4 regions of the Shewanella sp. 10N.286.52.A9 genome follow, and region 1 is predicted to be linked to each of the others. Evidence: predicted binding sites of a transcription regulator. Region 1 holds the regulator's gene; each other region holds the start of a gene.
What was found. The regulator sigma-54, encoded in region 1, starts transcription at its own class of promoters, with help from an activator protein. The targets are predictions, from matches to a motif close to GTTGGCACGNNNNTNGNNT.
Positions count from the first base shown of each region.

Region 2: the regulator sigma-54 is predicted to act here: its motif matches at 1,935-1,953, upstream of fliE (flagellar hook-basal body complex protein FliE).
Region 3: the regulator sigma-54 is predicted to act here: its motif matches at 1,203-1,221, upstream of AB4128_RS13720 (P-II family nitrogen regulator).
Region 4: the regulator sigma-54 is predicted to act here: its motif matches at 3,493-3,511, upstream of AB4128_RS11655 (flagellar hook-length control protein FliK).

Region 1 covers NZ_JBFRJQ010000006.1:175,143-183,377, forward strand. Annotated here, with positions in the region: gene AB4128_RS05860 (HPr family phosphocarrier protein) at 1-10, opposite strand, end outside; gene rapZ (RNase adapter RapZ) at 13-858, opposite strand; gene ptsN (PTS IIA-like nitrogen regulatory protein PtsN) at 855-1,298, opposite strand; gene hpf (ribosome hibernation promoting factor) at 1,301-1,588, opposite strand; gene AB4128_RS05880 (RNA polymerase factor sigma-54) at 1,613-3,097, opposite strand; gene lptB (LPS export ABC transporter ATP-binding protein) at 3,302-4,033, opposite strand; partial or broken gene lptA (lipopolysaccharide transport periplasmic protein LptA) at 4,228-4,773, opposite strand; gene lptC (LPS export ABC transporter periplasmic protein LptC) at 4,838-5,398, opposite strand; gene kdsC (3-deoxy-manno-octulosonate-8-phosphatase KdsC) at 5,395-5,958, opposite strand; gene AB4128_RS05905 (KpsF/GutQ family sugar-phosphate isomerase) at 5,960-6,937, opposite strand; gene AB4128_RS05910 (calcium/sodium antiporter) at 7,006-7,968, opposite strand; gene AB4128_RS05915 (ATP-binding cassette domain-containing protein) at 8,176-8,235, shown strand, end outside.
Region 2 covers NZ_JBFRJQ010000012.1:161,169-169,403, reverse strand. Annotated here, with positions in the region: gene fliF (flagellar basal-body MS-ring/collar protein FliF) at 1-1,431, opposite strand, end outside; gene fliE (flagellar hook-basal body complex protein FliE) at 1,539-1,880, opposite strand; gene AB4128_RS11620 (sigma-54 dependent transcriptional regulator) at 2,109-3,455, opposite strand; gene AB4128_RS11615 (PAS domain-containing sensor histidine kinase) at 3,448-4,671, opposite strand; gene AB4128_RS11610 (sigma-54 dependent transcriptional regulator) at 4,804-6,234, opposite strand; gene fliS (flagellar export chaperone FliS) at 6,673-7,077, opposite strand; gene AB4128_RS11600 (hypothetical protein) at 7,092-7,412, opposite strand; gene fliD (flagellar filament capping protein FliD) at 7,418-8,235, opposite strand, start outside.
Region 3 covers NZ_JBFRJQ010000016.1:104,275-112,509, reverse strand. Annotated here, with positions in the region: gene AB4128_RS13725 (ammonium transporter) at 1-807, opposite strand, end outside; gene AB4128_RS13720 (P-II family nitrogen regulator) at 818-1,156, opposite strand; gene AB4128_RS13715 (polymer-forming cytoskeletal protein) at 1,607-2,965, opposite strand; gene AB4128_RS13710 (response regulator transcription factor) at 3,192-3,812, shown strand; gene zapE (cell division protein ZapE) at 4,106-5,302, shown strand; gene AB4128_RS13700 (DUF3081 family protein) at 5,373-5,654, opposite strand; gene AB4128_RS13695 (sensor domain-containing diguanylate cyclase) at 5,834-6,802, opposite strand; gene glnE (bifunctional [glutamate--ammonia ligase]-adenylyl-L-tyrosine phosphorylase/[glutamate--ammonia-ligase] adenylyltransferase) at 7,013-8,235, opposite strand, start outside.
Region 4 covers NZ_JBFRJQ010000012.1:170,810-177,125, reverse strand. Annotated here, with positions in the region: gene fliN (flagellar motor switch protein FliN) at 1-199, opposite strand, end outside; gene fliM (flagellar motor switch protein FliM) at 209-1,237, opposite strand; gene fliL (flagellar basal body-associated protein FliL) at 1,265-1,789, opposite strand; gene AB4128_RS11655 (flagellar hook-length control protein FliK) at 1,885-3,387, opposite strand; gene fliJ (flagellar export protein FliJ) at 3,601-4,047, opposite strand; gene fliI (flagellar protein export ATPase FliI) at 4,047-5,384, opposite strand; gene fliH (flagellar assembly protein FliH) at 5,353-6,316, opposite strand, start outside.

The DNA.
Region 1 (8,235 bases):
AGATACTCATCGTCACAGGTTGAGCTCTCGGTGGCGAGCGCTAACTTGGTGTTTACTGTTACTGAAGCGCTGTGTGAGTTGATCTGCAATATAAACCGAGCGATGCTGTCCACCTGTGCAGCCAATCGCGATGGTAAGGTAACTGCGATTATTGCGCTCAAGGTGCGGCATCCAAGTATCAAATAAATTCTCAATCTGCCAGATGAACTTATTGACTAGGGGTTGTCTGCCTAAGAATTCTTGTACTGGTTGATCAAGACCTGTTAATGGTCTTAACTCTGGCTCCCAATGTGGGTTTGGCAAAAAGCGGACATCAAACATAAAGTCGGCTTCAGTAGGCATACCGTGCTTGAATCCAAATGATTCAAAGTGAATGACTAATTCTTTATCAACACTGCCCATAAGAATTTGTCGGACTTGATCGCTCAAATCGTAAATATTCAGCTGAGATGTGTCGATGTAGTGATCAACCATTTTGGCAATTGGTTCGAGCAATCGACCTTCAAGTTGAATCGCTTCTTGTAATGAGATTTGATTTTTTGACAGCGGGTGTAATCGACGTGTTTCACTGTATCGTTTTAGCAGTACTTGATCATTGGCATTTAAAAATAAACTAATGATCGTGGTATCGTCGGACAATAAAGCAATTTGCTGCTCTAATACTTTGCCTTGCTCTTCGATATTACGCACATCAACACTGATGGCGACAAGTTCGTTATTTCCTTTTAGCTGCTCTAGTAGGCTGCCAATCAGTGGGAGAGGCAGGTTATCAACACAGTAATAACCTAAATCCTCTAACACTCTTAAAGCAACTGACTTACCTGAGCCCGATCGTCCTGATACGATGACAAGTTTCATGCAGTAATAACCTGATACAGTTCTGTAGCGTCATGACTCTTTCGAAGTCTTTTAAGGATGAGTTTATCGCTTAATTTCTCAGCCATACTTGATAACGTGCTTAAGTGTTGCTGACATTGCTCAGAAGGAACCAATAAGGCAAATAAAATGTCTACTGGCTTCTTATCAATAGCATCAAAGTCGATAGCTTCTTCACATTTGATCAAAATAGCGATCGGCGATTCAATGTCGTCTAAACGCCCATGTGGAATCGCAATGCCATTGCCGATACCTGTGCTACCCATTTTTTCACGTGCTATTAAACTTTCGAAAATAGCTTGTGAAGATAGAGTAGGGTACTGGTCAGCCATTAAATTGCTGATAAGTTCCAGTACCTTTTTCTTACTGCCCGGAGTGGCACAGGTAGTGCACGCCGGCTGCAGGATGGTGCGAAGTTCCATCGTTAGTGTTTAATTAACTTCTCTTTGTGTTTAATTACCTGACGGTCTAATTTGTCTATCAGGGCGTCAATTGCGACATACATATCTGCGTTTTGAGATACGGCAAAAACTTCACCTCCTTTGAGGTGCAATTTAGCTTCGGCAATCTGTTGTAACTTTTGTACATTGAGCACAACGTGAACATTATTGATCTGTTCGAAGTGACGTTCAAGCTTTGAAAACTTAGTTTGCACATACTCACGTAAAGATTGAGTAATTTCGATATGGTGTCCAGTCAGGTTAATTTGCATAGATCATCCTCCAATAACAAAGGCTTATAAGCTTTTGCGTTGGTTTGAGGGAGGGATGAGCATTGCTTCACGATATTTGGCGATCGTACGCCGAGCAACATTGATCCCTTGTTCAGCCAGTAGCGTCGCCATTTTACTATCGCTAAGTGGCTTTTTCTGGTTTTCTGCAGCGACCAGCTTTTTGATAAAGGCTCTGATTGCTGTAGAAGAACACTCTCCGCCATCATCGGTACTTACGTGGCTAGAGAAGAAGTATTTTAGTTCAAAAAGGCCGCGAGGGGTGTGCATATATTTTTGAGTTGTAACCCGTGAGATGGTCGATTCATGCATCTCTACCGCTTCGGCAATATCATTTAATACCATAGGCTTCATGGCTTCTTCGCCGAACTCAAAGAAACCTTGCTGGAATTGAACAATACAATTTGCCACTTTTAACAGGGTTTCATTGCGGCTTTCAATACTTTTAATAAACCATTTGGCTTCTTGTAAGTGACCGCGAATGAATTGGCTGTCAGCTTGATTGGCTGAGCCTTTTGCCATGGCGGCATATTGCTGATTTACGCCTATTTTAGGCATATTATCTGGGTTTAATTCTACGACCCAACGGCCATTCTTTTTAAACACTGTGACATCTGGGATGACGTACTCATCTTTGATTGGAGTAATTTGTAACCCTGGGCGAGGGTTCAGTGTTTGGATAAATTGAATCGCTTCGCGTAAATCATCTTCTTTAAGCTTGGTTTTACGCATTAGTAATCTGAAATCACGGCCTGCTATTAAATCTAGGTGTTCAGATATCAGTAATTTTACATTTTCTATGCAAGGGATTTCGCTTGGGTATTGTCCCAATTGAATCATCAAACATTCGCTTAAATTTCTTGCAGCGACGCCCACTGGATCAAAATGTTGTACACGCTTTAAAACGGCTTCAACCTCATCAAGTTCAATATCCTCAAGACCGAGTGCATCGAGAATATCTTCTGTTGATTGGGTTAAGTAACCTCTATCATCAATTGCGTCGATGATGGCTGTCGCAATGGCGAGGTCATTTTCAGAAAATGGGGTTAAGTTTTTTTGCCATTCTAAATGTTCGTATAAACCTTCAGTCGTTTCACCTTGAAATGGCATATCGTCATCACGGCTTACAGCGCCAGAACCTGAGTTAGGAGAGGCGGTGTAGACTTCATCCCAAGTGGTATCCATTGGTAAGTCTTCAGGCATGGACTCTTTCGTAAGTGACTCTGTTGTATCGACTGATGAGGTGTCTTTTTCTACGCTGACTTGGCTGTTATCGCTAAAATCGGTGTCAGTTTGCTGAGCATTGTCTTTGACTGGTTCTTTTGCTTTGGCAAACTCATCCTCAAGCTCAAGAAGAGGATTTGAGTCAAGTGCTTGCTGAATTTCTTGCTGTAGCTCCAAAGAGGAAAGTTGCAATAAGCGAATGGCTTGTTGCAACTGCGGGGTCATTGTCAGGTGTTGACCCATTTTAAGTTGGAGTGAGGCTTTCATTTACCGCTTATCCCTAATTGAATTTCATCATCGCGACTACAATGTTATGGGTCTAGCACCTTTGTAAGTGTTAGCTAGACTTTAACCGAACTTGGGTTCTACTTTGCCAAAAATTAGCGTTAAGTTTTGAGTCTAGTGTATAACGCTAAAAAGTGGGACTGGTTGGCCGCGAAAATGCCATGCTTGTACACTAAAGAATGCTAACTATAGCTTGAATTGCTCACCTAAGTATACTGACCTGACTTGCTGATTGTCTAAGATCTCAGCAGGCGTACCTTCAGCAATTAAATCTCCGTGGCTGACAATATACGCACGCTCACATACATCAAGTGTTTCACGGACATTATGGTCAGTAATCAATACTCCAAGACCACGATTTTTTAGTTGTTGAATAATTTTCTTAATATCTATCACGGAGATAGGATCAACACCCGCAAATGGTTCATCTAATAAAATAAACTTAGGATTGGCGGCTAAAGCGCGTGCTATTTCTACACGTCGACGTTCACCACCTGATAGAGCCATACCTTGGCTGTCACGAATATGGGTAATATTGAACTCTTCTAATAAGTGCTCTAACTCTTCGATTCGTTGCTCACTCGATAAGGTTTTACGGGTTTGCAGCACCGCCATGATGTTATCGTGCACAGTGAGTTTTCTAAAAATACTGGCTTCTTGAGGTAAGTAACCAATACCTTTACGAGCACGTAAATGCATTGGGTCTGCAGTCAAGTCGTCAGAATCAATCAAAATACGACCTTTATCGCTTTTGACTAAGCCAACAACCATATAAAAGGTTGTGGTTTTACCTGCACCATTTGGCCCTAAAAGACCAACAATCTGACCCGTTTTAACGGTTAGGCTAACGTTTTTGACAACTTGGCGGCTTTTATAGCTTTTTGCTAAGTTTTCAGCTGTTAAGGTAATTTGTGTCATTATTGCTTTTGCTCTGCCGCAGGGGTCGTTATGTCTGCATTGGTTGAGTTTTGAATATCAGATTCTTGAGGGGTGACTGATTCAAGGAGGGCATCAGTGTTAGTTTCAACAGCATTTGCCTCAGGAGTCACTGTTTGATTCTCAGTTACATTGTTAGGTGCATTGTCAGTCGCATCAGCATCTGGGTTATCAAGCGAATCATTATTTTCTATCGGCGCTTCGTCTGAGTTATCAAGTTCTTCGTTTTCTTTATTCAAGTCAGGGTAATTTTCTGGCTGAAAAATAGTGATAACTCTGTCTTTTCCTTCACCTGTGCTTTCAGCGATCAGTTGCTGTTTATCAATATTATAGCTAATGAGATTACCAGTAACCTGGCTGCCTGCCTGGTCAAGTTTTGCATTGCCTTTTAAGGTTAAAATACTGGTTGAAAGCTCATATTTTATTTCGTTCGCACTTGCGGTACCGATACGGCCATCATCGAGTTCTTGTGAGAATGTGGCTGGATTACCTGTCGCAATCATGGTTTTTTTGCCACCCGACTCTTCACTGAATGCACGTAATTGATCGGCATTAATATTAATGGTGCCTTGCGTCACATTCACTGGGCCGAAGAAAATCACTTGGTTATTTTTAATATCTGCTTTTTGGCTGACGGCAGCAACTTTAAGCTCTTGTTGTAAATCACCTTCTTTGGCATGAACGCCGGTGACTGTCACTAAGCTCAATCCCATTAGGCTCATACCAAGAATACTTTTTCTAATAAAGTCTGTTTTCATAAGCTTATTGAGTGAAAATGTCAGTGTTTTACTTTGCTTCATATGTTCCTTCTACCTGACTTAAAAGCTCTAACTCTTCGGCATTTAAATCAGCATAAAGGCCTAAGCCTTGTATTTTAAAATCTTGTCCTGAGACATTAATTTGTCGATCAGACGTCATGATCATGGTATTTAAATCTAACGCAAGCATACTTGTGGTTAGCGATTGTACTGGTTCATTGATGTTTATTGCATCAATAATAACATTTTTTTCTAGCACCACTTTACCGGTTTCTTTATTAAGCTTGCCTAATTCAGCAGTTAATTGCCACTCAGCTTCGCCGTTTTCTGGATAGATAAGGTATACAGGCTCAGTGAATAGGGTTTCATTGGTTTGCTGAAAGTGTTCCATGTGTTTTGCTGACACCCGGCTTTGTACTAATCCTTGCTCGTTAAATTCTGTGCTTCGTAAGTCATTAGCGATGAATTCTGGACGCGCGGGATCGGGAAGCTTATTGGCTTCCATTTGACTACGCTTCACTTGCACTTGCCAGTATAAAACTAATGCTGCACCAAAGAAGCCGAGAATAGCGAGGGTGGTACGGCTCATATGCTCATTCCGTGGGCGGTTTCGAACTTGTCTTGGCTAACAAGCAGTAAATCAGTTAACTCACGTAAAGCGCCGTTACCGCCATTAATGCGAGTGATCATTTGGCAATGTTGTTTTACGTATGGGTGACCATCAGCTACGCAAACAGCTAAGCCCACTTCTTTCATAACGGGTAAATCAACCATGTCATCACCGATATAGGCCACTTCATCTGGCGTTACATTATAAATACTGAGTAACTCTTTAAATGGTGTGAGCTTATCGTCTACCCCTTGATAGATATGGCTAACACCTAGCGCCGTCATTCGATTTTCGACAATGGCAGACTTTCGGCCTGTGATAACGGCAACACTGATACCGCTAGTTAAAATTGATCGAATACCGTAACCATCACGGGTATGGAAAGCTTTCAACTCTTCCCCTGCGTTACTTAAATATATACGCCCGTCAGAAAAGACCCCATCAACATCACAGATCAGGAGTTTGATTTTTTTAGCGCGTTGCCAAATATCGTCTGATACAGGGCCATATAATCCTTGATGAACTTGACTCTTCGACATATTAAATGACTCCTGCTTTTACCATATCAAGCATATTAAGTGCGCCAATTGGGCGTTGATTTTCATCAACAACAATTAAGCCGTTGATACTTTTTTCATCCATCACTTGTAAGGCCTGTGCTGCTAAAATATCAGCTCTGATGGTAATGCAATTAGGGGTCATCACTTGTGAGATTGGCGTGGTGCGTAAATTGACTTCGGCATCAATCACTCGGCGTAAATCACCATCGGTGAAGATACCGACTAACTGTTGGTTGTCATCAATAACGGCAGTCATGCCTAGTCCTTTATTGGATATTTCGTATAGTGACTCTGTGATGCAAACCTGGCTATTAACTTGCGGAACATCGCTTCCATGATGCATGACGTCTGATACTTTAAGTAAGAGTTTACGTCCTAATGATCCACCTGGGTGTGATAATGCAAAATCATCACGAGTAAAGCCTCTGGCTTGCAATAATGCGACGGCTAGGGCATCTCCCATTACCAAGGTTGCGGTAGTGCTTGAAGTAGGCGCTAATCCTAATGGACAAGCTTCTTCTGGTACTTCAATGCAAAGATGCAGTTTAGATAACCGCGCCATGTTAGATTCAGGCTTACCCGTGATCGCAATCACTGGAACCCCCATGCGCTGAATAACGGGTAGCAAGGTTAAAATTTCACTCGACTCACCAGAGTTAGAAATTGCTAAGATAATATCATTTTTAGCCAGTGCACCTAGGTCACCATGGCTTGCTTCACCTGGGTGAACAAAAAATGCAGGCGTTCCTGTGCTGGCCAAGGTGGCTGAAATCTTATTGCCAATGTGGCCTGATTTACCCATGCCCATGACAATCACTTTACCTTTGCACTGCAAAATTAGTTCACAAGCTTGGCCAAAGGCATCTGAATCAACGTACTGATATAGGTTATCTAACGCTGTTTTTTCAATATCAATGACTTGACGACCCCATTGACGCAACTGTGTTTGATTTATCATATGTTTCTCGTTTTTTTCCAATGCTAATGAGTCTTTAACAATGGTGAGTGACCCATCTTTATGCCCCGTTATTGAGATTGAAATAAGACAATCTGGTACGCAATAAAGACGACTAATAATATGGCGCCATGCCAGCGAGTTAATTGTTTCTTCGCTCCACTTGATAATACGAGCACAGCAAGGGCTGCACTGGTACCAAGTGTCATGTAAAAATCACGGCCAGCAGCATTGGCATCTATTTCCCCTGGGGCAATCAATCCTGGTATAGCAAGTACCGCTAGGATATTAAATAGATTCGAACCCACAATGTTACCAATTGCGAGATCATCTTCTTTTTTTAATACGCCAGCTACGCATGCTGCTAATTCAGGCAAGCTTGTTCCCACTGCAATAATGGTTAAACCAATGACTAAATCTGATAATCCAAATGTCTTTGCAATGCCTACAGCGCCGGTTACCATCCAGTCAGCAGAAAGTGGTAGCAAAACCATGCCAACAATAATCCAGATAATAGCATGTAATGTAGGTACATTTTTAGGGATCTCTGCATCAGATTCGTCAGATAGTGGATCTATTTGCTTATTTCTCAGTGCTTGCCAGATGAAATAACCCATTAACGAGAAGAAAGCGACCAAAAGTACTGTGCCTTCAAATCGGGTTAGCATACCGTCATGAATGAGGTATCCGGCTAACACAGTTGCCGCTAACATTAACGGAATTTCACGTTTAAGGGTTTGTGAGCTAACTGATATAGCACCTAATAGTGCTGTAATACCAAGAATTAAGGTGATGTTAGCAACATTTGAACCTAGGACATTTCCAACGGCAGTATTACTCATCCCTTCCATCGACGCTGTTGCAGCCACAAACATTTCAGGAGCAGAACTTCCCATGGCCACAATGGTTAATCCAATCAGCATTGGAGGTAGGCCAAGGTTTCTAGCGAAAGCGGCTGCGCCATATACGAAGCGATCTGCGCTCCAAACTAATACGCCTAATCCAGCGATTAGCATTAAAATATTAAAAAGCATGTGGTTCCAAAACGTGTGTTAATAGCGATATTTGTGCAGGATTTTAACAAAAATATGAGCTGATGCGATAATTGTTGTGGATTGTAACTCATGGTGATTGATTTGTTGTAGGTTCTTACACAATTTCGTACAATTCAGCTCTACACCACATGCGCCAGGAAGGCTATTATTTCTTCAATATCCGATTCCAAATTATTAGATTCAGCAATGCCATTGGTCGAAGTTCGCCACATGGGGTTCAATCGTGGATCACGTGTTATTTTTGAT
Region 2 (8,235 bases), on a different contig from region 1:
GTACTGATCTTCAATTTCAGCAAGCTCATGGCCCAAACGTGTTTCTTCAGGCATCTCAACTTCGTTAGATTTCAATAACCTGTTTAGCATTGGACGAATAACAAATAATATCAGAACTAGCACTAATAATGCGCCTAGTATTAGCCTTACCGCTCGCCAAAACCATGGTTGTTCCCACATTTCAAGCGCTGGCAATTCTTCAATTAGTTGGTCCATAAATGGAACCGTTACCACCTCTAACGTATCACCACGTTGACTGGTAAACCCCATCGCCCCTTCTAATAAACGTCGGATATTAGTCAGCTCTTGTTCGGTTCTAGGTACTCTTGTTACCACACCATTTTCATCAACTGGTCCTGGCTTGTAGTCAATAGCAACCGATACACTTAACCTTCTAACCACGCCAACTTGCTGACGAGTATGGCTAATCGTGGTATCAAGCTCAAAGTTACGAGTCGCTTCGCGGAAACTGTCTCCAGTAGCCGCTGTGGCTTCAGATTCACCCACTTCTTGTGGAATATCAGACTCCATAGGTGGTTGGTTTGATAATGCACCTGGAATACCACCCATTGCCTGACCCGATGAATTACGCTCAATGGTCATTTCGCTGCGTACTGCTGGTAAATCAGGAGAAAAACGTTTTGCTGTTTGCTCAACGGCTGTGAAGTCCATATTGACATCCACTTGCGAGGTAAAGTTTTCAGGGCCTAAAATCGGCATTAAAATAGAATCAACCTTATTACGGTATTCAGATTCTTTTTGTTGAACTAACTCTTGTTCACGGCGAGCTCTTGCTGAAGCGCCATCTTGGCTTCCAGAGTTAAGTAAACGGCCATTAGAGTCAGTCACTGTGACTCGAGTAGGCTCTAAACCCTGAACAGCAGAAGCGACAATATCAACAATGGAATCAATTTCTTCTTGGCCTAAGCTGCCACGGCGCACGTTAACGACTACGGTTGCGCTAGGTTTAGATTTGTTTCTGGCAAATACATTTTCTTTTGGTAACGCTAGAATCACTTTGGCACGAGTAACACTTTTAAGCTCTTCAATTGCACGAGCTAAATTGACTTCTTGGCTTTGTTTTAATCTCGCCTGCTCCATGCGTTGACTCACACCAAAGCCACTATCTTTACTCAAATAATCAGTTGGTTGGCTTGAGGTTTCAACACCTGCACGGCCTAATAGTAATTTTACATCTTGATACTTATCTTCTGGAATACTGACTACATCACCAGAAATTTTATAGGCAATTTTATTTTTATCGAGAACGTCCAGAACCTGGATCATTTCATTGGTTTCCATCTGACCTAGAGGTCTAAACTCAGGCTCTTGCGCCCAAATCATCATGAAAACCGCCAGCACCAAACAGACTGCCAACGCTAATATCATGGTGATTTGACGCATGAAATCAGCACTGCCAAATGAACTCATTAAGCCAGATTTGTTCTCTTGCTGAATCCCTGTGCTATCAACGGTATCTGAATCTAATACGAGATCTGTGCTCACAATAATTACCTACTTTCTAATCTGATAAGAGCCTAAACAGGCATGCTCATAATTTCTTTATAAGCTTCAACAAGCTTGTTTCTTACTTGCACAGTTGCTTCAAATGCCACACCTGACTTTTCACGAGCTATTACAGTATCTGACAGTGTGACTGTCGAATCCCCCATTTCCAAACGTGTCGCTAGGTTGGCGGAATTTTTTTGTAAAGCGGTAACACTACCAACGGCTTGAGAAAGTAACTCTCCAAAATCAGCCCCTGATGTATTACCCACCTTCTGAGTCATATCCGGTTGAATTGGAGAACGAAGATTAGGTGAAATTTCACCACGAAGTGATTGCATTTCTTGTAAAAAAGGATTTCCGCTAACCTGCATTGTAAACTCCTATTCGTCGGATATTTGACGACTAAAAACCAGTTACAATAGATTTAGCAATTAGGATGCCAATAATATAAAAATGCGTATTAACAATAGATATTGGGGGTAAAAAGCAGTGAGTTTGCTCAATGTGTGCGCAGCAATCGTCATTGTAGATAAGAAAACCTAGCGAAAGTGCTAGGTTTTCTGGCTGACGTTAACAACAGATACGTTAACAGGAGAAAATTAAGCCGGCACTTGAATGCCCATATCGCGCATTTTCGCCATTTTATATCGTAAGGTTCTTGCGCTAATTCCCAGCTTTTCAGCTACCGCTTTACGGCTGCCATTACACTGATTTAATGTTTCTAAAATAATCACATGTTCTTGGGCTTTTAATTCTCCCCCTAAGCCATCTGTTTCTGTGCTCGGTTTAGCTTGTTGCTCAGTAGGCTGCAGCGGCACTTCGGCACTATCAAGCACAATATCATTGCTTGTCACCTCTTCACCTGTATGCAATATCAGCGCTCGTTGAATGACATTATCAAGCTCGCGCACATTACCAGGCCAGCGATAAGTCAGCAGCCTTCTACAAGCCACATCATCGATTGTGGGTACTGGTGAAATATTCGCAAGCTTTGCATGTTTCACAATCAAATGACGAGCAAGCGGTAAAATATCAGCAGGTCGCTGATTTAATGCAGGCCAAGTAAGCGGAAACACATTAATGCGATAATATAAGTCTTCTCTAAAGGCTCCTGAAGATGCCATTTCTTTCAAATCACGGTTGGAAGTTGCTAACACTCGAACGTTTAGCGATATCGTTTTACGACCGCCAAGGCGCTCTACTTCCCTTTCTTGCAGCACACGTAAAAGTTTAGCTTGCAGACCAAGCTCCATTTCAGAGATTTCATCTAATAAAATCGTCCCGCCTTGTGCCTGCTCAAATTTACCAGGACACGCCTGATAAGCGCCAGTAAAGGCGCCTTTTTCATAACCAAATAGGGTTGCTTCAAGCATATTCTCAGGTATAGCGGCGCAGTTAATGGCAATAAAAGGCTCATCTGCTCTGGCACTGTTTTGATGAATGTATCGTGCAAGCACTTCTTTACCTGAACCGCTCGGCCCCATAATCATCACTGATGCATCGGAACTTGCGACTCGTTGTGCAATTGACAGTAATGCCAAACTTTTGTCATCAGCCACAACAGGTTGATCGAGGTTTTGTTTTAACGGCAAGTAGCGTGACACTTGATTGAGCAGCACCTCTGGCGCAAATGGCTTCGCCAAATAATCCACCGCGCCTAACTTAATGGCACTTACCGCATTATCAATGGTGGCGTAAGCTGTCATTAATAATACTGGAATCTTATTATTATTTTGCTGGAGGTAATTTAATAAGCCGATGCCACCAATGCCATCCATCTGAACATCACTGATAACCAGATCAAAATCATTAGATTTTAACGCTATGATGGCTTCTTCGGCTGAACCAACATCAACACAATCGTAATGAGCTAGCATCAATGTATCCAGTAATGCTTCTCTTAACGATGCATCATCCTCAACGAGTAGTAATTTTGCTTCACCCATGAGAAGTCTCCGTTTGAGTTAAACTTGCCTTAGCGTTGACTTGTTCATCAACATTATGCACTGGGAATGAAAGCCTGATAAGGCAACCTTTATCGGGTTGCGATGACACCTGCACCGTGCCGTTATGGTTTCTCACAACGGTTTGCACTACAGCAAGCCCAAGTCCTGTACCTTGGCTTTTTGTGGTAAAAAAGGGCTCAAGTATTTGTTGCTGCATATCAGCAGCTAGCCCTTTACCATTATCAATCACATCAATATTCAGACGATGATCGGTTGAACTGGTTATGATACGTACTTCAGTTGCATTGGCTTCTAAGCTGTTCATCACTAAATTGTTAATCGCTGAACTTAATGCATTGCCATTAGCTAAAATCGCATCACTAGAATGATTAAAATACTGTAATTTACACGACTTGTTTTCAGCAATAGGTTCACAGTTAGCTAACACAGGTTCAATAATTGCTTCAGCCAATAAAGCCTCTGAGACATCATCTTGTTTATTCTTAGCCATTAGCAGCATGTCATTAACTTGTCGCTCAAGTTCATTAAGGCGATCAACTAACTTAGACTGAAAGCGTTTTTTAGCCGTTTCAGCCAACTTAGGGCTGGCTAAATTCGACGCATATAACATTGCAGCAGAAAGCGGGGTTCTGACTTGATGAGCCAATGTTGCGACCATTTTCCCAAGCGCTGATAATCGCTGCAAATGCGATAAATTCTTTTGAAGTAAGCGGGTTTCAGTTAAATCCGTCAATACAATTAACTGACCAGGCTCCGGTGTTAAAGGGGTAATTGCTAACTTAACTCGACGACCATTTTTAAGAGAAACCTCATGACCATCATCTTCTTGGGGAGAGAAAGCGCGATTAATAATTTCAAACCACTTGGCACCTTGTAAAGGTCTGCCTAATAATTCAGTGGCCACAGGGTTAGCAAGAGTGACAACACCATCCCCATTAATAATCACAACGCCAGATGGCATAGCTTGTAATATATGTGCCATTTGATTTGACATATTAGCCGCCTTTTGCGGAACCGCTCGCTCATTTTGTTCAATAAACTGCTGATTAAAAGGCGCCGATGAACTGACTGAGCCAGTTAAGTCAATTTTAGCAGTGCTTTGCTGAACTGAATCGTCATCTATATTAAAGGCATAGTGCTCTGCTGATGCTTGCGCCGTTACTGATTGTTCTGAAACTAGTTGCGCTGAAAACATAGCCACTCCGTCAAAATATTTACTTTTAACAGGCTAATGCATTTGGTATGCCACTTTAATCAAACTTATCAAGAGGCATAAAAAAGCATGCCAAAAGGCATGCTTTAATAGAACATTTTTTGCGCGATGATACTAGTCTTTACTCATACCGTATTTACGCATTTTCTCAACAAGTGTCGTTCGGCGAATACCAAGCATTTCTGCAGCCCTTGCAACGACGTTATCTTGCTGCTCAAGTGCTTGACGGATCATATCGATTTCAAGCTCGGCTAATAAATCTTTTAAATTCACGCCTTCAGGAGGTAATTCGCTTGGGAATCGTGTTTCAGGGATTTCGATTGGCTCATCATCACTGAAAATTGAAGCTAAGGCGTCACGCTCTTGTTGCTCCTCACTGATTTCCACGCTGTATTCAGGCACATCAATATAACGATACTTACGTGGTAAGTCATTGACATCGACAAGCCCGCCTGGGAATAAAATGGTTAGCCTTTCAACTAGGTTAGACAGTTCACGTACATTACCAGACCAGTTATGTTCTTTTAATGACTCTATCGCACGTTGGGTAAAACGAATTTTACCGCGACCTTCATTAAACACACGGCTAACTAATTCTTGCAGTAACAGTGGTACGTCATCACGTCGTTCACTTAACGACGGCATTTCAATTGGAAATACGTTTAGTCGATAGTATAAATCTTCACGAAACTCATTCTTATCAATCATGGTTTCAAGATCACGGTGAGTCGCAGCAACCACGCGCACATCTGTTGTAATCGTTTTAGAACCACCGACACGTTCAAAGACTTTTTCTTGCAGTACACGTAATAGTTTTACTTGCATCTGCAGCGGCATATCGCCAATTTCATCTAGAAATAATGTGCCGTTTTCAGCTAGTTCAAAGCGACCTTTACGGGTAGAAATCGCGCCAGTAAAAGAGCCTTTCTCATGGCCAAATAACTCACTTTCTAATAACTCTGGTGGAATAGCACCACAATTGACAGGAATAAACGGTCCATCACGTCGCTCTGACATATAATGAATATTACGAGCAACCACTTCCTTACCTGTACCAGATTGACCCAGCACTAACACAGTGGCATCAGACGTTGCGACTTGGCTTATTAGGTGACGAACATTGGCAATCCCTTCACTACGACCAACAAGTGATCTAAACAGTTTGGTTTGATTAGCGCTGGTTGGTATTTGAGGTTGCTTAGCTTGACCGTAAATTTGGCAAAAATGAAGCAGCTCAGTGAGCTGAGGATAGTTTATTGGCTCTTCGATTGTACCAAGTACATTCACACCATTAATCTCTTGCGAACCGATTAATAGAACGGGTTGCCAAGGGATTGAGGATTGCACATCTTTAATGAATTCAGCTGAAACAGATTCAGTGTCGATAACTAAAGCTCTAAAACGAGAGTCACGAGTTAACGGCGCAAGATCATCAGTTGAAATGAGGTGATGTTTTTCATCTAAAAATTCAAAAATACAACAAAGACGAGACACGCGCTCAGAAGGTTCAGCAACAATTAAAATTCGTTGTTCTATTTGCATCATTAAGAAGGCCAAAGCTCTAGTTATTAGTAATTCAGAGTCAAAATTCTTCGTTATCAAAAATCAATAACGCTCACCTGACTTGAATGTAGTTTATCACGCTATATTTCTATGAGTCAGATGACACAATTATAATATAAACATTAACATAGAAGATCGCGAACACATATTTTTTAATCTTTACTTAAATATAGCCAAAACTGCAATAAAGTTTAAACGAATACGCAAAAATAAATACTGTATTATCAGAGCAAGAGAATCAAGCTTGATCAGCCAATATTCTACCATGCTATTGATTTAAGTCACTAACAGCTGTTTTTATATACAACCAATACGATAAGCCAGACTGGAAATGCCATTTATGGACGAAAAGAAACGTTCATTTTTACATGTCGAAATACGAAAAAGGCGCCTATGGCGCCCTTTACAATGATATCAAAATTAACTCGCTTCTGACGTCATTTGATGCATCTCTGCAGGGATTGCATCCCAACCTTCTTTAATCGTTCTAAGGATATTTGTGACATCATCAATGGCTATCACATCATTATTCACGTTTGCCTCTGAAATACGGCGTAACATGAAATCATAAAGATCACTTAAATTGCTTGCAACAGAGTCTTTGACGTCCATATTAAGACTATTATTCAAGCCATTTATGATACCTATTGCTTTGTTAATCGCGACACCTTTAGCCTGTAAATCATGATTTTCAATTGCGTATCGGCTTTGCGCTAATCGTAATAAAGCACCATCGAACATCATTTGAATAATTCGATGTGGAGAAGCAACAGCTATCTCACTGTCGATTGATACCTTTTGGTAAGATTTAATTGATCCTCTCATAGGATTCACCTTTGCTACTTATTTGAGTCTATAGATTGATAAACATTAATTTGGCGCTGATTTTTCTTTCTAGCCTGAAGTAAAGATTGAATGTGTTTTTGCAATGCTATGACCTTCTGCTCAAACACTTTGCCAATAGAAATCTGTTGTTCTAACATTTTTCTTTCAGTTTCTTCATCTTCAAATTTCAGGTTATCGAGTAAAATTTGACGCTCACCTATAAGTACTAGCAAGTTAGATACCAACTCATCAGAAGATTCATTTTCTGAAGGAGTATTATCAATATTTTTTAGCAATTCTTCTATTTGCAGGTTTTTTTCAGATAGTTGTTTCATATAAATTAGCTACTTGGCACAGAGCCTGGTAATGAATTTAATCGCTCTGTTAATCCAGAGCTTTGTTGATTCAATGATGCAACGACCAAATCCATGGCATTAAACTGTTTAAATAAACGTGCTTCAAGTAACTCCATTTTCAAACTAAACGCATCACGCTGATCGTCTAAACGGCTTTTCTCACTGGTTAAACTATTATTACGGCTATCAATTAACCCACCCGTTTTAACATAACCTTCGACCATGGTATCTAATTGGCTTGCAATACCTGTGTCAGGAGTCGCAAATAATCCTTCAACTAAATCCATGTTTTCACTGATAGATTCATCTAGTTTTTCGGTATTAATTGACATTTTTCCGTATCGATCAGTTTCAATACCAATGTCATATAATGCAACGCTCTGTCCGTCAACATCGACTCGATTACTGATCATGCTTCTCATTTGGGATTCTATCGAACGAATCATTGAATCCCCTTGCAGCGCAGCGGCTTCTTCTTTTTCAGTGTCATATTTAGACATATCACTGATTGAAGTCACTAATGTATTGTATGCATCCACAAATGCTTGCACATTTTCTTTAACTAGCTCGTCATCTTGCTCAATTTTTAATGTTGAGGTTTTTGATACATCAGCATCAGTTAGCGAAAGCGTGACACCAGCAATGGCATCGGTAATTTCATTAGATTGAGAAGTAACCTTTTGACCATCAATATAGATGACGGCATTTTCCGCATTTTGAAGTGTCGTCAAATTTCCAGCGCCAAACATGTCATTTAACCCAGAGCCGGCAGTATCGTTCGCAGTAATTGTCACTTCATTGT
Region 3 (8,235 bases), on a different contig from region 1:
AACAATTTTACAAACAATGAGTGCTGATACTGCACCAAATGCGGCTGCAGAGTTTGTGTTAACAAAGATTTTTGCTACTGCTGATGCATTTTCAGCATCTGATACTAATAACTGAGAACCACCGTTAAAACCAAACCACCCCATCCATAGGATAAACATACCTAATGTCGCCATTGGTAAGTTTGAACCAGGAATTGGGTTTACTGCGCCATTCGCGCCATATTTCCCTTTACGAGCCCCAAGTAACAGTACGCCAGCAATCGCTGCTGCTGCACCAGCCATGTGCACGATACCACTACCTGCAAAATCAACAAAACCAGCAGCAGAAATAAAACCACCACCCCATGTCCAGTATCCTTCAATTGGGTAAATAACACCTGTTAATACCACTGAGAAAAGTAAAAATGACCATAGCTTCATACGTTCAGCAACAGCACCAGACACAATCGACATTGCAGTAGCGACAAACACAACTTGGAAGAAGAAATCTGACTCAAGTGCGTGATCCGCATCGGCTGATTGTGACCCTATTAATGAACCAAATGAAGGTAACCAACCCGCTTCAACATTATCAACATACATAATGTTGTAACCGACAAGTAGGTACATGACGCAGGCAATTGAATATAAACAAACGTTTTTAGTTAAAATTTCAGTGGTGTTCTTTGAACGAACTAAACCTGCTTCAAGCATGGCAAAACCTGCTGCCATCCACATCACTAACGCACCTGAAATCAAAAAGTAGAATGTATCTAGTGCAAATCGTAATTCTGTTACTGTTGTTCCTAACGCTGCTAACTCTTCCATTTCAGCCCCCTTATAATGCTTCGTTATCAAGCTCACCCGTACGAATACGGATTGCTTGTTCAAGATCAGTTACGAAAATTTTGCCGTCACCAATCTTGCCGGTGTGAGCTGCTGTTGTGATAGCTTCAATTAACATGTCTAAATTTTCAGATTTTGTCGCAATTTCTAATTTTACTTTAGGAAGAAAATCAACTTGATATTCTGCGCCACGATAAAGTTCTGTGTGACCTTTTTGACGTCCAAAGCCTTTAACTTCAGTAACAGTCATTCCCTCAATGCCCATTCCTGCAATTGCTTCTCGGACATCATCCAATTTAAACGGCTTGATGATAGCGCTGACGAGTTTCATCTCGACCTCCAAAAGTGTGATTGTTATAAATTTGTTTGCAATAACAATTCAATCATTAGGCCAAACTTGTAAGATAATGTTTTTGTTGAAATATTTAATTTATTGCATTCAATAACCTCAAACTTTCGCACCATATAAGTGCAGCGCTATTTCGGTGCGCACAAGATTAGCGCATCCTTCTCGTCTCCAAAATTGACTCAAAAGAGCTATTAATTCATTCGTGTTCTAATAGAAATAAGCACTCAATAACAATTGAAACTCCAAGAAGAAACGTAAACTTACGGATAAAAATCAAAACAACGATAGATCAAAGGATGGGCTAAAGAAGTTGGTATGTTGTCAAAATCTGAGGAAAAAAAGCGTTGCGCCGAGTGGTGTCACACTGGGTTTCAGGCATAAAAAAGACCCTCAAATGAGGGCCTTTAAACATGTAAAATTAAGCATTACGGCTTATAAATTACCCGCTGTTGTCGTTGCTTCTTCAGTCGCTTCAGTCGCTTCTGTAGAGTCAGCTCGCTCTTCTGCTAATAAATCAGCAAGTAGGCTATCAACTTTTGTTTTATCATCTTCAACTGACGCTACAGCACTTTCGACAATATCATCAGCTTCTGTATTGATGTCGGCAGTCAATTCACTGTCAACGCCTTCTAGTTCTGCTAATAAATCAGCTTGTTCATCAGCCAAAGTCTCATTGATAGACTCATCAACACTGTCAGAAGACGTTTCGCTAACGTCTGCAACAAGCTCTGTCGCCGCTTCAGCTTCAACGGCTTTAGCTGCTGCAGCTTGATCTAACTCAGCGAGGGCTGTTTCAGCATCAATAACTTCAACTGCTGCAGTAGTTTCAACGTTGGCAATACTTGCATCTTCTACTGCTGGTTCAGATTTTGCTGATTGCGTGTTCGTCGTTGAATTAATTTTCGCCATCACGGCTTCGCCTAATTCAGGCTTTATAACTACTGCACCAGCTGCGGCTGCAGCTAATACCACACCGGCAACAACAAATTTAGTCGCACCTGATTTCTTTTGTTGCGCTTTTTCTGCTGCTGCTTTTGCCGCTAACTGAGCTTGAGGATTTGGTTGTGGCTTAATCTCAAGTTTTGACATCGGCTTAGGCGCTGGCATTGGTTCGCTTTCTGGCACGCTATTTAATGGTGCAGGAGTACGAATCTCTTGTGCTTGAGCCGGTTTTTCTGACTTGACTTCAGTCTTAACTGTCATTTCATCAGCGACAAACTCTGGCTTAATCTCAGGCGTTACATCAGGCTTTATTTCAGTTTTTACTTTAGGAGTGTCAACAGCAACGTTAGTAATAGGCTCGGCCATTACGTTAACATTACTCACTTTTGCAGCCTGAGCTATCGGCGCCTCTGCAATAGGCGCTTCAGGCTTTGGGGATGCGTAAGCCGGCTCGTCATTAAAAGGTTGAGAATAAGGAGCTACAGGCTGTTCATCAGCTGCTAGCTCAGGTAATACACCTTGCTCAGGGCCTTTAGTTCTTGCACCTAAGAATTGACCACCATCATAAATTTCCATTTTATGACTCGAAACATCACCTTCAACCACACCAGAGCTTACGATAACGAGACTGTTACAGTGTAATTTTCCTTTGAAAACACCACAAACACGTAACTCTTGACAGTAAAGTTCACCGTCAATTTCGCCACCTACTTCAATTTTAACTTGGTCTGTTGAACGAATAACACCTTTGACTTGACCAGCGATCAAAGCAGGTCCTTTTACCGTCATTTCTCCATCCAATGAAGTCTCGGGACCGATAAAAGTCACCCCATTTCCTTTGTTATTCATACCCAGCAGTATCCTTTTATTATAAATTTTCGACTTATAGTAAACTAACTAATTAAAAACAACAAATAACATTACGTTTACATAAAGTTCACCTTGTAAACATTTCGGATCAATTAAATTGATAACTCATCACTTATTGCTGGACACTGTGATTAAGAATAATTATTATTCACGAACCTATTGTTAAGGATCTTCAATAGTCGAGTTTTATAAACAAGGATGTGACATGATTGTATCGGATATTTTTTTAGGTGAAATACCTGAAAGTTTGACCCAACAGCTTTGCCAGATTACTGAACTTTTAAAATGTAATACCATTAGCCACGACCCGCTTAACCTCCAGTGGCAACAAGCAGAGCACCACAAAAAAATTCTACTGCACTATGTCAGTGATCCTAAATTACACATCCCTAACTTATCGGCAGAATTACTTGCAGACGGCAAACATTTGGCTTTTTGCCCTCAATTGACCTCTGACACTGAAAGTTTGCTCATCGCAAATGGGTTTCATGGTGGACTGTCTTTTGATGCATCGATTATTGAGATCATCGAAGCCTTTAAGAATCTGGACAATAATAAATTGTATTTCAGTCATGATGCGATGTCTCATTATATTCAATCAAGAAACCGCCAACCTATTACACAACGTCAAACAGAGCTACTGTCATTAACCACCAAAAAAGAACAGCAAGTGCTGTCTTTGGTTTGCCAAGGCTTATCTAATGAGCAAATTGCAGCAAACTTAAGTATTTCGATTAATACAGTCAAAATGCACATTCAAAACATTTTCAAAAAAACAAATGTTTCAAGCCGTGGACAGCTTTCTTACGTCTTTACACAAGTGTAATTTAGGTTAGTCGCTTATATAGATGTTTGACGTACTAACGGGGTTTACGAAGTTGATCGCGTTTTAGCAGCCGATTGGTTTTAGCACTTTCTTATTCTCGTCTTATTTCGCTCGATATAGACAAGATAGTAATGAAGCCTGAACCATGGGTATGCCTATAAGGGTAGCAAACTACTTCAAGTTGTTTTCAACTCGACGGCTCACACATAGCGCTAGTTATATTTCCCTTAAATACTTGAGCTTGTTTTTAATTGATATATTGTGACTCATAAACCAATCAATATGGTCTTGGCGTGACAACGTTATTAGAACTCTATCAAAGCAAAATAGCACAATCTCAATCATCTCAATTGCGATTACACGATGATGCTGAACAGCATACAGCGCTACTTGCCCTCAACGAGCTATTTATTCAACTCCAACATAATGTGAATGTTAATGAAGAAGTAGCAGAACTCGGTGATACCAGTCTTCAGCAGCAAGCTGCCAAAGGTGTTTACCTTTGGGGGGATGTTGGTCGTGGTAAAACATTTTTGATGGATTTATTTTTTAATCATCTTAAACAGCAAAATAAGCTTAGATTACATTTTCATCGCTTTATGGCTATGGTGCATCAAGAACTCAATCTCACAAAAGGGATTGCCGATCCTTTAGTGCATATTGCTCGTCATTATGCGGCTCAATATCAAGTCATTTGTTTTGATGAGTTTTCTGTCAATGATATTGCAGATGCAATTATTCTTGCTAGGTTGTTTGAACACCTTTTTGCTCATGGAGTCATCTTAGTCGCCACCTCCAATATTGAAATTAGCCGTTTATATGAAGGTGGATTGCAGCGTGAGCGATTTTTACCTTTTATTGATATTTTACAAACTAATGTAGACGAAATTAACTTAACTGGCGCCACTGACCATCGAATAGCTGCGCAATCTGACCGTTCGCTTGAACAACAAATACAGTTAACAAAGCACATGAGTCACCAAGATTTTGTCACTATTGCAGGACAGCATTATCCCCATCAAGCCGCGGTTTGTGAAACACATAGCTATATCGAAATATGTCATCGTACAATTGCTTTTCAAGCTAAAGTGAATCAAGTGATTTGGTTTAAATTTGACCAACTATGTGACGGGCCTCGATCTGCTTTAGACTATATCGAGCTCGCAGGCTTATTTAAGCATGTGATTATTGATGAAGTGCCCCAACTTGGAGGTGAAATTAGAACTTGGATAAAAGCACGTGGTACGGAAGATGGGGCTGAAAGTAATAAAACTAGCGAGCGTCAATTAGAATATGCAACCAGTGACGACCCTGCTAAACGGTTTATTAGTTTAGTCGATGAACTCTACGATCAACGCGTATCATTAACGGTCTGCTCAGAATGGACCATTACAGAACTGTATTCAGGCGGCGCCTTATCATTTGAGTTTCGTAGAACGGTGAGTCGCTTAGTTGAAATGCAGCGCTGGCTCAAACCAGCAACCAAATAAGCTTTATCAGTAACTTATGATTTTACTGATAAAGCATAACAACTCTAGCTAAGGTGTTTCATACTGTCGATTATTGCACAGTGTGTTTTATCACATCACCGAAGCGACGCATGAAGTTTTCAAACGCTTCGTTATCAGGGTAATCAAATTGATATTTATTATGGAAGTAGATATTCAGTGAAGTTCTGCCATCACTCAGCGTTATTGTGTAACCATCAAAGCCTGTTTCAGCTTGCAGTCCACATAAATGATAGCGAGAGTTGTAGCCATTTTCAGCTTTATGCTTTTCACCACATTCAACGATTTTATTAAAGACCTTTAACGCTTGATAAATATCGATTGCATTTCGCATGCTACATCTCCTGATTGATACCTCTATGATGCTTTCTATAAACAGGCTCGACGATTGCACCATTGAGGTGAATACGAGACGAGCTCATAGTTAGATCAGTCTAGAATAATCGCAATTCAGAACAGTGATAGAGAGCAAGAAAACATCAATGATATGGGATTAAGGTGTAACAAATTGAATCAACGTTGTTGATGATGCTTGGATTTCACTTGATACATTTCTCGATCTGCAATTTCTAAATACTCGGCTATATCAAGTTTTTGATTAGCATGTCGAGTCGCAACTCCCACACTGTATGCCAGCTCAAATACTTCTTCACTCTGTGAGTTATGGGCATTCAAGGCTGTTTGAAAACGAGCAAGTGCGACGTCAACCTGACCCTTACTGCACTCACTAAACAATACTAAAAATTCATCACCACCAAAACGAGCGATCACATCAGAATCGCGAAATTCTGAGGTAAGCAGTTGAGCAAACTGGTTTAAGGCTCGATCGCCCGCCTCGTGGCCATGATTATCATTAATTTCTTTGAAATAATCTAAATCGAAAAACACTAAGCAACTATCAATATGATTGCGATCCCATGTCGATAATGCTTGCTTCGCTAGCACTTCAAAACCACGACGGTTGGAAATACCTGTCAGCTGATCTAGGGTTGTTTGCTGGATAGAAATCAGCTCTGATACGACCATCTCTGCAAGGTCTTGTAGCGCTAGCATCTCGTCTTTATCTAGCTCTTTGGGTTTATCATCAATAATGCATAAGGTCCCGACTCTCATCCCATTTGGCATTGTCAGTGGGTGACCTGCATAAAAACGAATATGAGGCGCTTGAGTAACCAGAGGATTATCGCTGAAGCGTGCATCTTTTGAGGCATCGGTAATGACGAATGCTTCAGAGTATTGGATGGCATGACCGCAAAATGATATATCTCGAGGAGTTTCATTCGCGACTAACCCTTGGCAGGATTTAAACCATTGTCGATTTTCATCAATTAAACTGACTAGACAGATAGAAACTGAAAATAACCGTTTTGCTAGGCGGGTAATGCGGTCAAACCGTTCTTCAGCGGCAGTATCAAGTACGTTTAAATTTCGCAGTGTCGCTAAACGCGCAGCGTCATTTTCTGGTATTGGTGCGGTAAGCATAATCCCTGCCAATCAATATTAAACACAATATACTAACGTTAATATCAAATAGCAGATATGGCAATAAATCAATAGGTTAAATTTACTAGTTAGGGTGAACGAATTGACTAACTAACAAGTATGTAGCGAACCATATCAACGTTAAAGCCACTAGAATATGCGAATTCGATTATTGCCTTTCGGGTTTCAATATTGGTATTAAGCGTATTATTAATCCGCTTCTCCCAAGATATGCTGATAAATATCAATCACCTGAGCGACGTGTTTTTCTGCCTCTGAAACATCAATTTGTCCTTTTTGCTGTTGCAATGTCAGTCGATGGTTTTCATCTCTTAGCCAGCAGTAGGTCTGCGTTAAGTGCTGCGCAGTCATAAATGGAATCATTTCTAGTTCAGCTAACATTTGAAAGATACGCACGTTATCAGACCAAATAGCCAACTCTTTATGGCTGCTAGCATGGGCTAGCACCAAATACTGCGCCATAAATTCAATATCAGCGATGCCGCCAGGACTCTGTTTTAAATCGAATTTATCAGGACTTACCTTTAATAGATGATCGCGCATTTTAATTCGCATATCCCGAACCAGCTTAGCTAACTCAGGCAAATCACGTGGTTTAGATAAAATCTCAGTTCTAATCTCACTAAAACGGGCGGCCAACGCATTATCACCATAAACAAAACGGGAGCGAACTAATGCTTGATGCTCCCAGTTCCATGCCTCAGCTTGCTGGTACTCTTTAAATTGCTCAACTTCAGTAATTAATAAACCAGAGGCACCAGAAGGTCGAAGACGCATATCCACTTCATATAGTTCACCCGATGTTGTACGTGTTGCAAACAAATGCACAATTCGTTGAGCAAGCTTCAAATAAAAATGGCCAATACCTATGGGTCTTTTGCCACCAGTTTCACCAGTATTGATGCTATTTCGCAGAAACACTAAATCCAGATCGGATCCGTACCCTAGCTCTATTCCACCGAGTTTTCCGTAACCAATTACCGCAAAGCCCATTTTGTCTGGGCTGGTACCAGCAGGAACACCATGTCGACTCGCCACTTGGTGCCATGCTTGCAATACGACTTGTTCAATGATTGCTTCCGCTAAAAAAGTCAGGTGATCGCTGACTTCCATTACCGGTAATACACCTGTGACATCCGCAGCTGCAATTTTTAATTGTTGAGATAACTTAAACTGGCGCAACGCTTCCATTTGCTGCTCCATATCTTCTTCTGGCACCCGCAGTAAATATTGTCTTAGCTCACTAGGGTAATCATCAACAGAGGTGGTGTCGTATAATTGCGCAGGATCAATCAACTCATCCAATAACATTGGGAAATTGGCAAGTTCTTGGGCAATCCATGGGCTAGCACAACATAAACTAATTAACTGCTGTCGAGCACCAGGGTTTTCGCACAATAATTCAAGGTAGG
Region 4 (6,316 bases), on a different contig from region 1:
TACTAATAAAGCTTCGCCCTACCTCCATCGAGATGGTGACAGGAATGTCCATGATGCTATCAAGTTTTTCTGCTTCTTCTTTTGAAATAGGCGCAGACTCATCAACTAACTCATCAAGCTCGACTTGTTCAGCAACATTTGCTTCTTCAAGAGCTTGCTCTGCCATCGCTGCTGCCCAATCATCAGTATCATCACTCATTACTTCACCTTATAATTCTGAAATATCACGCGCTTTACCTTTCTTACGCGTAATTAATTGTAGTTCCGATTTAGCGGTTTCTGGTCGAGGTATTTTCTCGCTGATTTTTAACGCTAAGTTATCTCTAGATTTACCTAATTTACATCGATAAGTCGGTAAATCTTCGATTCGCATCATGATGTGTTCTGGTAATTCAATCGGTATCACATCACCAGCTTTAAACTCCATGACATCTCTAAGAGTCACTTCATGTTCAATAATATTGGCATCGATTCCAACCTGTACGTCCATGATTTCATCACGTAATGCTTGGCCCCAGCGCATGTCGGTATCTTGTTTATCACTTTGAACACCCGCATCTAATAATTCTCGAATCGGCTCAATCATTGAATACGGCATCGTGATATGAAAATCACCACCGCCGCCATCCACTTCAATGTGGAATGAGTTAATCACCACAACTTCAGTTGGGCTAACAATATTCGCCATTGCAGGGTTAACTTCAGAGTCAAGGTACTCAAATTCGACATCCATCACTGGCGCCCAAGCATCCTTGTAGTCTTCAAAAATAATTTTCAGCAATAGTTGTACAATGCGACGCTCGGTCGGGGTAAATTCACGCCCCTCAATCTTGGCGTGGAAACGTCCATCACCACCAAAGAAGTTATCAACGAGAATAAATACCAGACGCGCTTCCATCGTGATAAGTGCAGTCCCTTTTAGCGGACTGAAACGCACCATATTTAAACTTGTTGGCACAAATAACGTATGCACGTATTCGCCGAACTTGAGCATTTGTACGCCATTAATCGAGACTTCGGCTGCACGGCGCATCATATTAAACATGCTAATGCGAAGATGACGAGCAAAACGTTCGTTTACAATTTCCAGCGTCGGCATTCGCCCACGCACAATTCTATCTTGAGATGAGAAGTCATATACCCGAGTATCGTCATTCTCATTAATGTCATCTTCATCGACATCATCAACACCATGGAGTAGCGCATCAATTTCGTCTTGGCTTAATAAATCACTCACGTCATCACCTTGGCTTTTTCACTGGCGTTATTGCATTACGAAGCCAGTAAATAGTACTTTTTCGACTATTTTTCGACCCGCTACAGGTTGCAATGTATTTTGCACGTTTAGTAAGGCCATTTGTCTTAACTCGTCTTTTCCAGCTTGAGTACTGAGCTTTTGAACATCAGCAGCACTAAATGTTGTCAGTAACGCATCTTCAATTAAAGGAATATGCATTTTAGCTGTTTGACCATCGTCGCCACGTACCATTAGTTGAACTTTAATTTCAACTAACCTTGCTCTATCGACTCCTGGTAAATTAAACAAAAACGGCCTAGGCATACCGACGTAGTTCGCTTTACCTTTGGTTGAATCATCTTCCACCACTTCACTTGTTGCTGCTGTGCCCGGTGTCGTTGAAGCAGACTCTTCATCTCCACCTAAAAAGAACATTGCAGCACCTGCGATAACCGCAAGCAACACCACACCTATCACAATAAAAATGATGAGCTTCTTTTTACTTTTAGGTTGGTTCTCTGTGGTTAACTCTAAAGACTCTTCTTCAGCCATAATTCATTCCATTTATTTATTGCGCTGCCAGTAAAATTATTAACATTCGCTATAGCGCACCAACAGTCTTAACTTGTTGGCTATAGATTACCGACTTAGGCGTAATAATCTATAGCAGAATTGCTACTCAGTGAATGTTTTGCTGCAATGTCGAGTTCTTGTGCTGATATTTCATCCAACATCGCATCACCATTGCTGTTTTGTTCATCATATTCAGATTTCGACTCGTTATCACCATCTTGAGAAACATGACTATCAGCAAGTTGAAGTCCTTCTTCAGCTAACATTTCGCGTAACTTAGGAATCGCTTGTTCGACGAGATCTCTTGTTTGTGATTGTGCGACTTGGAACTGTACTTGAGTTTGCTCACCGTGAACTTGAACTCTCACGACCATATGGCCGAGCTCGGCAGGATCAAGTCGAATTTCAGCATGTTGAACGCCTTGTCCAACCATAGTGATTAATTGCTGCTTCATCACTGGAGCAAATTTTTGAATCATATCTTGCATGTTCACCGCAGCTTCAGCCCCTTGGCGTAAAGATAGCTGAAATTGTGGGACATCACTTTTATGTTGCGCCGTAAAGCTGCTTTGATTTTGTAATGCTTTTACTTCAGTTGACTCAGGTGTTAACTCAGACGTTGCTGCGCTAGCAGCTGAACTGGCCAACGCTGCATTTTTAGCTATTTGTTTATCCATTGACACAGTTAACTCAGCTTTGGACAAATTGATTTGAGGCACTTCTTTAGAGGATGACTTCGTCTCTGCTTGGGTTGCTTCGCCTAATATCGTGCCTTTTTCGGCATTGAGATTCGCCTCTGCAGAATTTTTACTGGCTTGCATTTCAAGTGTCGTATTAACCACTGACTGAGGATTCACTAATGATGCATTATTTGTTTGATTGGTATTAGCTTGCGTATTGGACGCTAAATTAGCGACGTTTTTAACTGAGTCACTGTCAGCCGCACCTTCATTAGCATTTGCAAGCACAGCTTGCTTATCTGTCAGAGCCATTAAAGGCAACGCTTGTTCACCGCTTAGCTGATGCTGACGATTGAAATCAGCAATCAATTGATTAAGCTGCGCTGGCGTAAGGCTCGCTAACTTCTCGCTATCCATTGATGAAAACTCACTTAACTGAGTGAGCTGTTCAGCCGTCAACGATGATAGAAAAGCGTTGACGGTTTCATCAACCTCAGTCTCAAGTTGTTCATCAGAGTTGATTGTCTGAGTATTTGCCAATAACTCAGAATCCAGCATGTCAGAATCTATTGCTGAGCCTTCGTCCGCTAAAAGCTCTTCATCTAACGGCAATTCTTTGCCACTTGGATCTGAAGGCCCGACTTTATCAAAATTTTCAGACATACCAATTTGCGCAAAAATTAACTCTACATCAGCCTCTTCAATTGCGACATCAGACTGCTCTTCTACATTTGTCTCGCTACTTTTTGCCAACTTGGTCTTTTCAATATCCATTTGTGACGCTTGGTTAAAAACAGATAGAAAAGATTGATTATCAGCACCTTGCGATTTATCTGAACCAGTAACACTTGCAACTTTACCACTATTGCCTAATAAAATATTACTCATCTGCTGCATAACCAACTCCAAATCACTCCCCTAATCGAAACCATTAACAAGGTCATTTCTGGGGGTTTATCCATTGTCACAAAGCTGACACTTTGCGAAGTTAATACAAGTAACAAGCAAATTAAATGCCAAACTTTTATCTTTGTAAAAAGTTGAAAATTGGTAAGAGTAATGACAGTGAAATGAAACTAATGATGAATTGATAAAAATAATAAAAAGACCTTAGCGAGATTTCATGCGGATAAACTGCTGCATAGCAAATTCATCTGATGCTTTTTGTTCCTTTTTATTGGCAAGCTGTTGAGCTTTTTGGGCGTTTTTTTCAAGTAACAATTCAACTGCTTTGCGCTTTTGTTGTTTCTCTTGCCAGTGAACCTGACGATAACCCGTTTGTTTCTCAGCCTCTTTTACCGCATTAACTTGTTGTAATAAGGCTTGATCTACTTGCTTTATAAATTCATGAAAAGAATGATACTGGCTTGCACTGAGGGTTTTCCCTTGGTTTTCGCCCATTTGTTTCATGTATTCAAGTCGATAATTATTAAGCGCATCAAGTTGGCTTTGATGTTTTTGTTGTTCAAGCTGAGCAGACTTTAGCTGAAGCGCAGCTTGCTCTTCAGCTTCTTTGTTCAACTTTAATACGGTTAACAAGGGATCAGTTCGGCGCATTATTTACATTGAGCAGCAATCTGCCCAACCATAGTTTGACTATCATCAAAAGTAATTACATCTTTAAAGCCTTGCCTTAAAAAGGCATTCATAGCCGGTTGTAGGCGAATCGCATTATCAATTCGAGGATCACTCCCTTGGGAATAAGCACCTATCGAAATAAGATCTCTGTTTTGCTGATACAAGGAATACATTTGTTTAACCAGTCGCATAGACTCAAGGTGTTCTGCTGAAATAACCATAGGCGCAACACGACTAATAGATTGTTCAATATCTATTGCAGGGTAATGCCCTGAATCTGCAAGAGTCCTTGATAAGACAATATGGCCATCTAAAATCGCTCGAGACGCATCTGCAATGGGATCTTGTTGATCATCACCTTCGGTTAATACCGTATAAAACGCAGTAATAGAACCTTGACCTGGTCCACCATTACCGGCTCGTTCCACTAAACGTGGCAGCTTGGCAAATACTGAAGGCGGATAACCTTTGGTTGCTGGCGGCTCCCCGACGGCAAGGGCAACTTCACGTTGCGCTTGAGCATATCGAGTTAAACTGTCCATCAATAACAAGACGTTATAGCCGAGATCTCTAAAGTATTCAGCTATTCGTGTAGACGTTTCACACGCTCGAAGTCGCATTAACGGTGAAGTATCTGCTGGCGCGGCGATAACGACCGAACGAGCTCGACCTTCAGGGCCCAAAATTTCTTCAATAAATTCTTTTACTTCTCGACCACGCTCTCCCACTAAGCCAACAACAATAATATCTGCCGTAGTCCCCCGGGTCATCATGCCAAGTAGCACACTTTTACCGACACCAGAACCAGCAAATAATCCCATACGCTGACCTTTACCTACGGTTAGCATGGCATTAATCGCTCTGACTCCCACATCCAAGGGTTCTGAAATAGCCCGTCGAGAAAGCGGATTAATCGGTGGTGCATGTCTTGACGCTTGCTGTTCAGTGTTTAATGGGCCTAAACCATCCAACGGTGCCCCACTACCATCAAGCACGCGCCCTAATAAACTTAAACCGACATTTAACCCAGATTGCTCCCCCAAAGGTTGAACTCTTGCTCCTGGTAACACACCTCTTAATTCTTCTACCGGCATCAAATACAAGAGCTCATCATCAAATCCAACCACTTCAGCAATTAGCTCACCAGCCATAGTTTCAATTGAACATAAACTACCGACAGGTGCACGACAGCCCGTTGCCTCTAGCGTTAACCCTACAACACGCACCAATTGCCCACTTGCAACAGGGCGCAAAGGGCTGACTTTTTGGCTTTGTATTTTGAGTTTATTCAGTAGCTGATGTTGACGGCTTTGCATCGTCGATATCCTCAGCAGTTACAGAAGTGTCAGGAGCTTGACTCGCTTCCTCTACGGGCGCGTCTGATGCTGCTAGATTGGCTATTTCAGGGGACTGCTGGTTTGGAGACAATGCAGCGTCAGGCTCACTCTCATCTGCAATCGTTGTTTCTGGCTCATGTCGAACTGGTGAAGATGTCGTCGTTGAATCCAAATTACTTGCTGGTAGTTCATCGACAATATCAGTTTGATAAAAATTGGAATCCGATTTCACCGTTTGAACATTATGCTGAATACCTTGTGCTTGCTCTTGAAGCTGAGAGAGCACCTGCTTCATTCTCTCTTCAACTCGCAAATCCACGCTTGAACGTAAGCTATTAATAATACAGTCACCGGAATTCAGAGAAGGATCGGCATCGATTTCCCAATGGTTTTTTGCTAACTGAGCATCACTGTACATTTTGGTGACTAAGGTGGCGTCGTCAGGATGTAATCGAAGTTTTACTTGCTGTTCTTTAATAGGCAGTGAGTCAACACCTTGGCGTAACACAGATAAAATATGTTCTGGATGAGTTTTTAGCTCATGGCCCACAATGGATTTTGCCAGATTAATAGCAAGGGTGAGCATTTCTGACTCAATTTCAGCGTCGAGAATCATTAACGGTTGCTCAAACTGTTGCACAATGCCCGTTAAGCGCTCCAACATCTCATTCGCTTTATTCAATCCCTCTTCATAGCCTTGTTGCTCGCCTTGGCTAAATCCTTCTGAGTGACCTTGTTCTAACCCTGCTAATTTCCCCTGCTCAAGCCCTTGGTTATACCCATCAGCTTTGCCTTGTTCAAATCCTTCTTGCTCTGCCTCTGCTCGAATTTGCTCAATCTCAGCCATGGTTGGCGGTAATAACGGTTTGTCATCCGCTTGCGGTGGCGGATTATTGGCACCTAAGTGACCA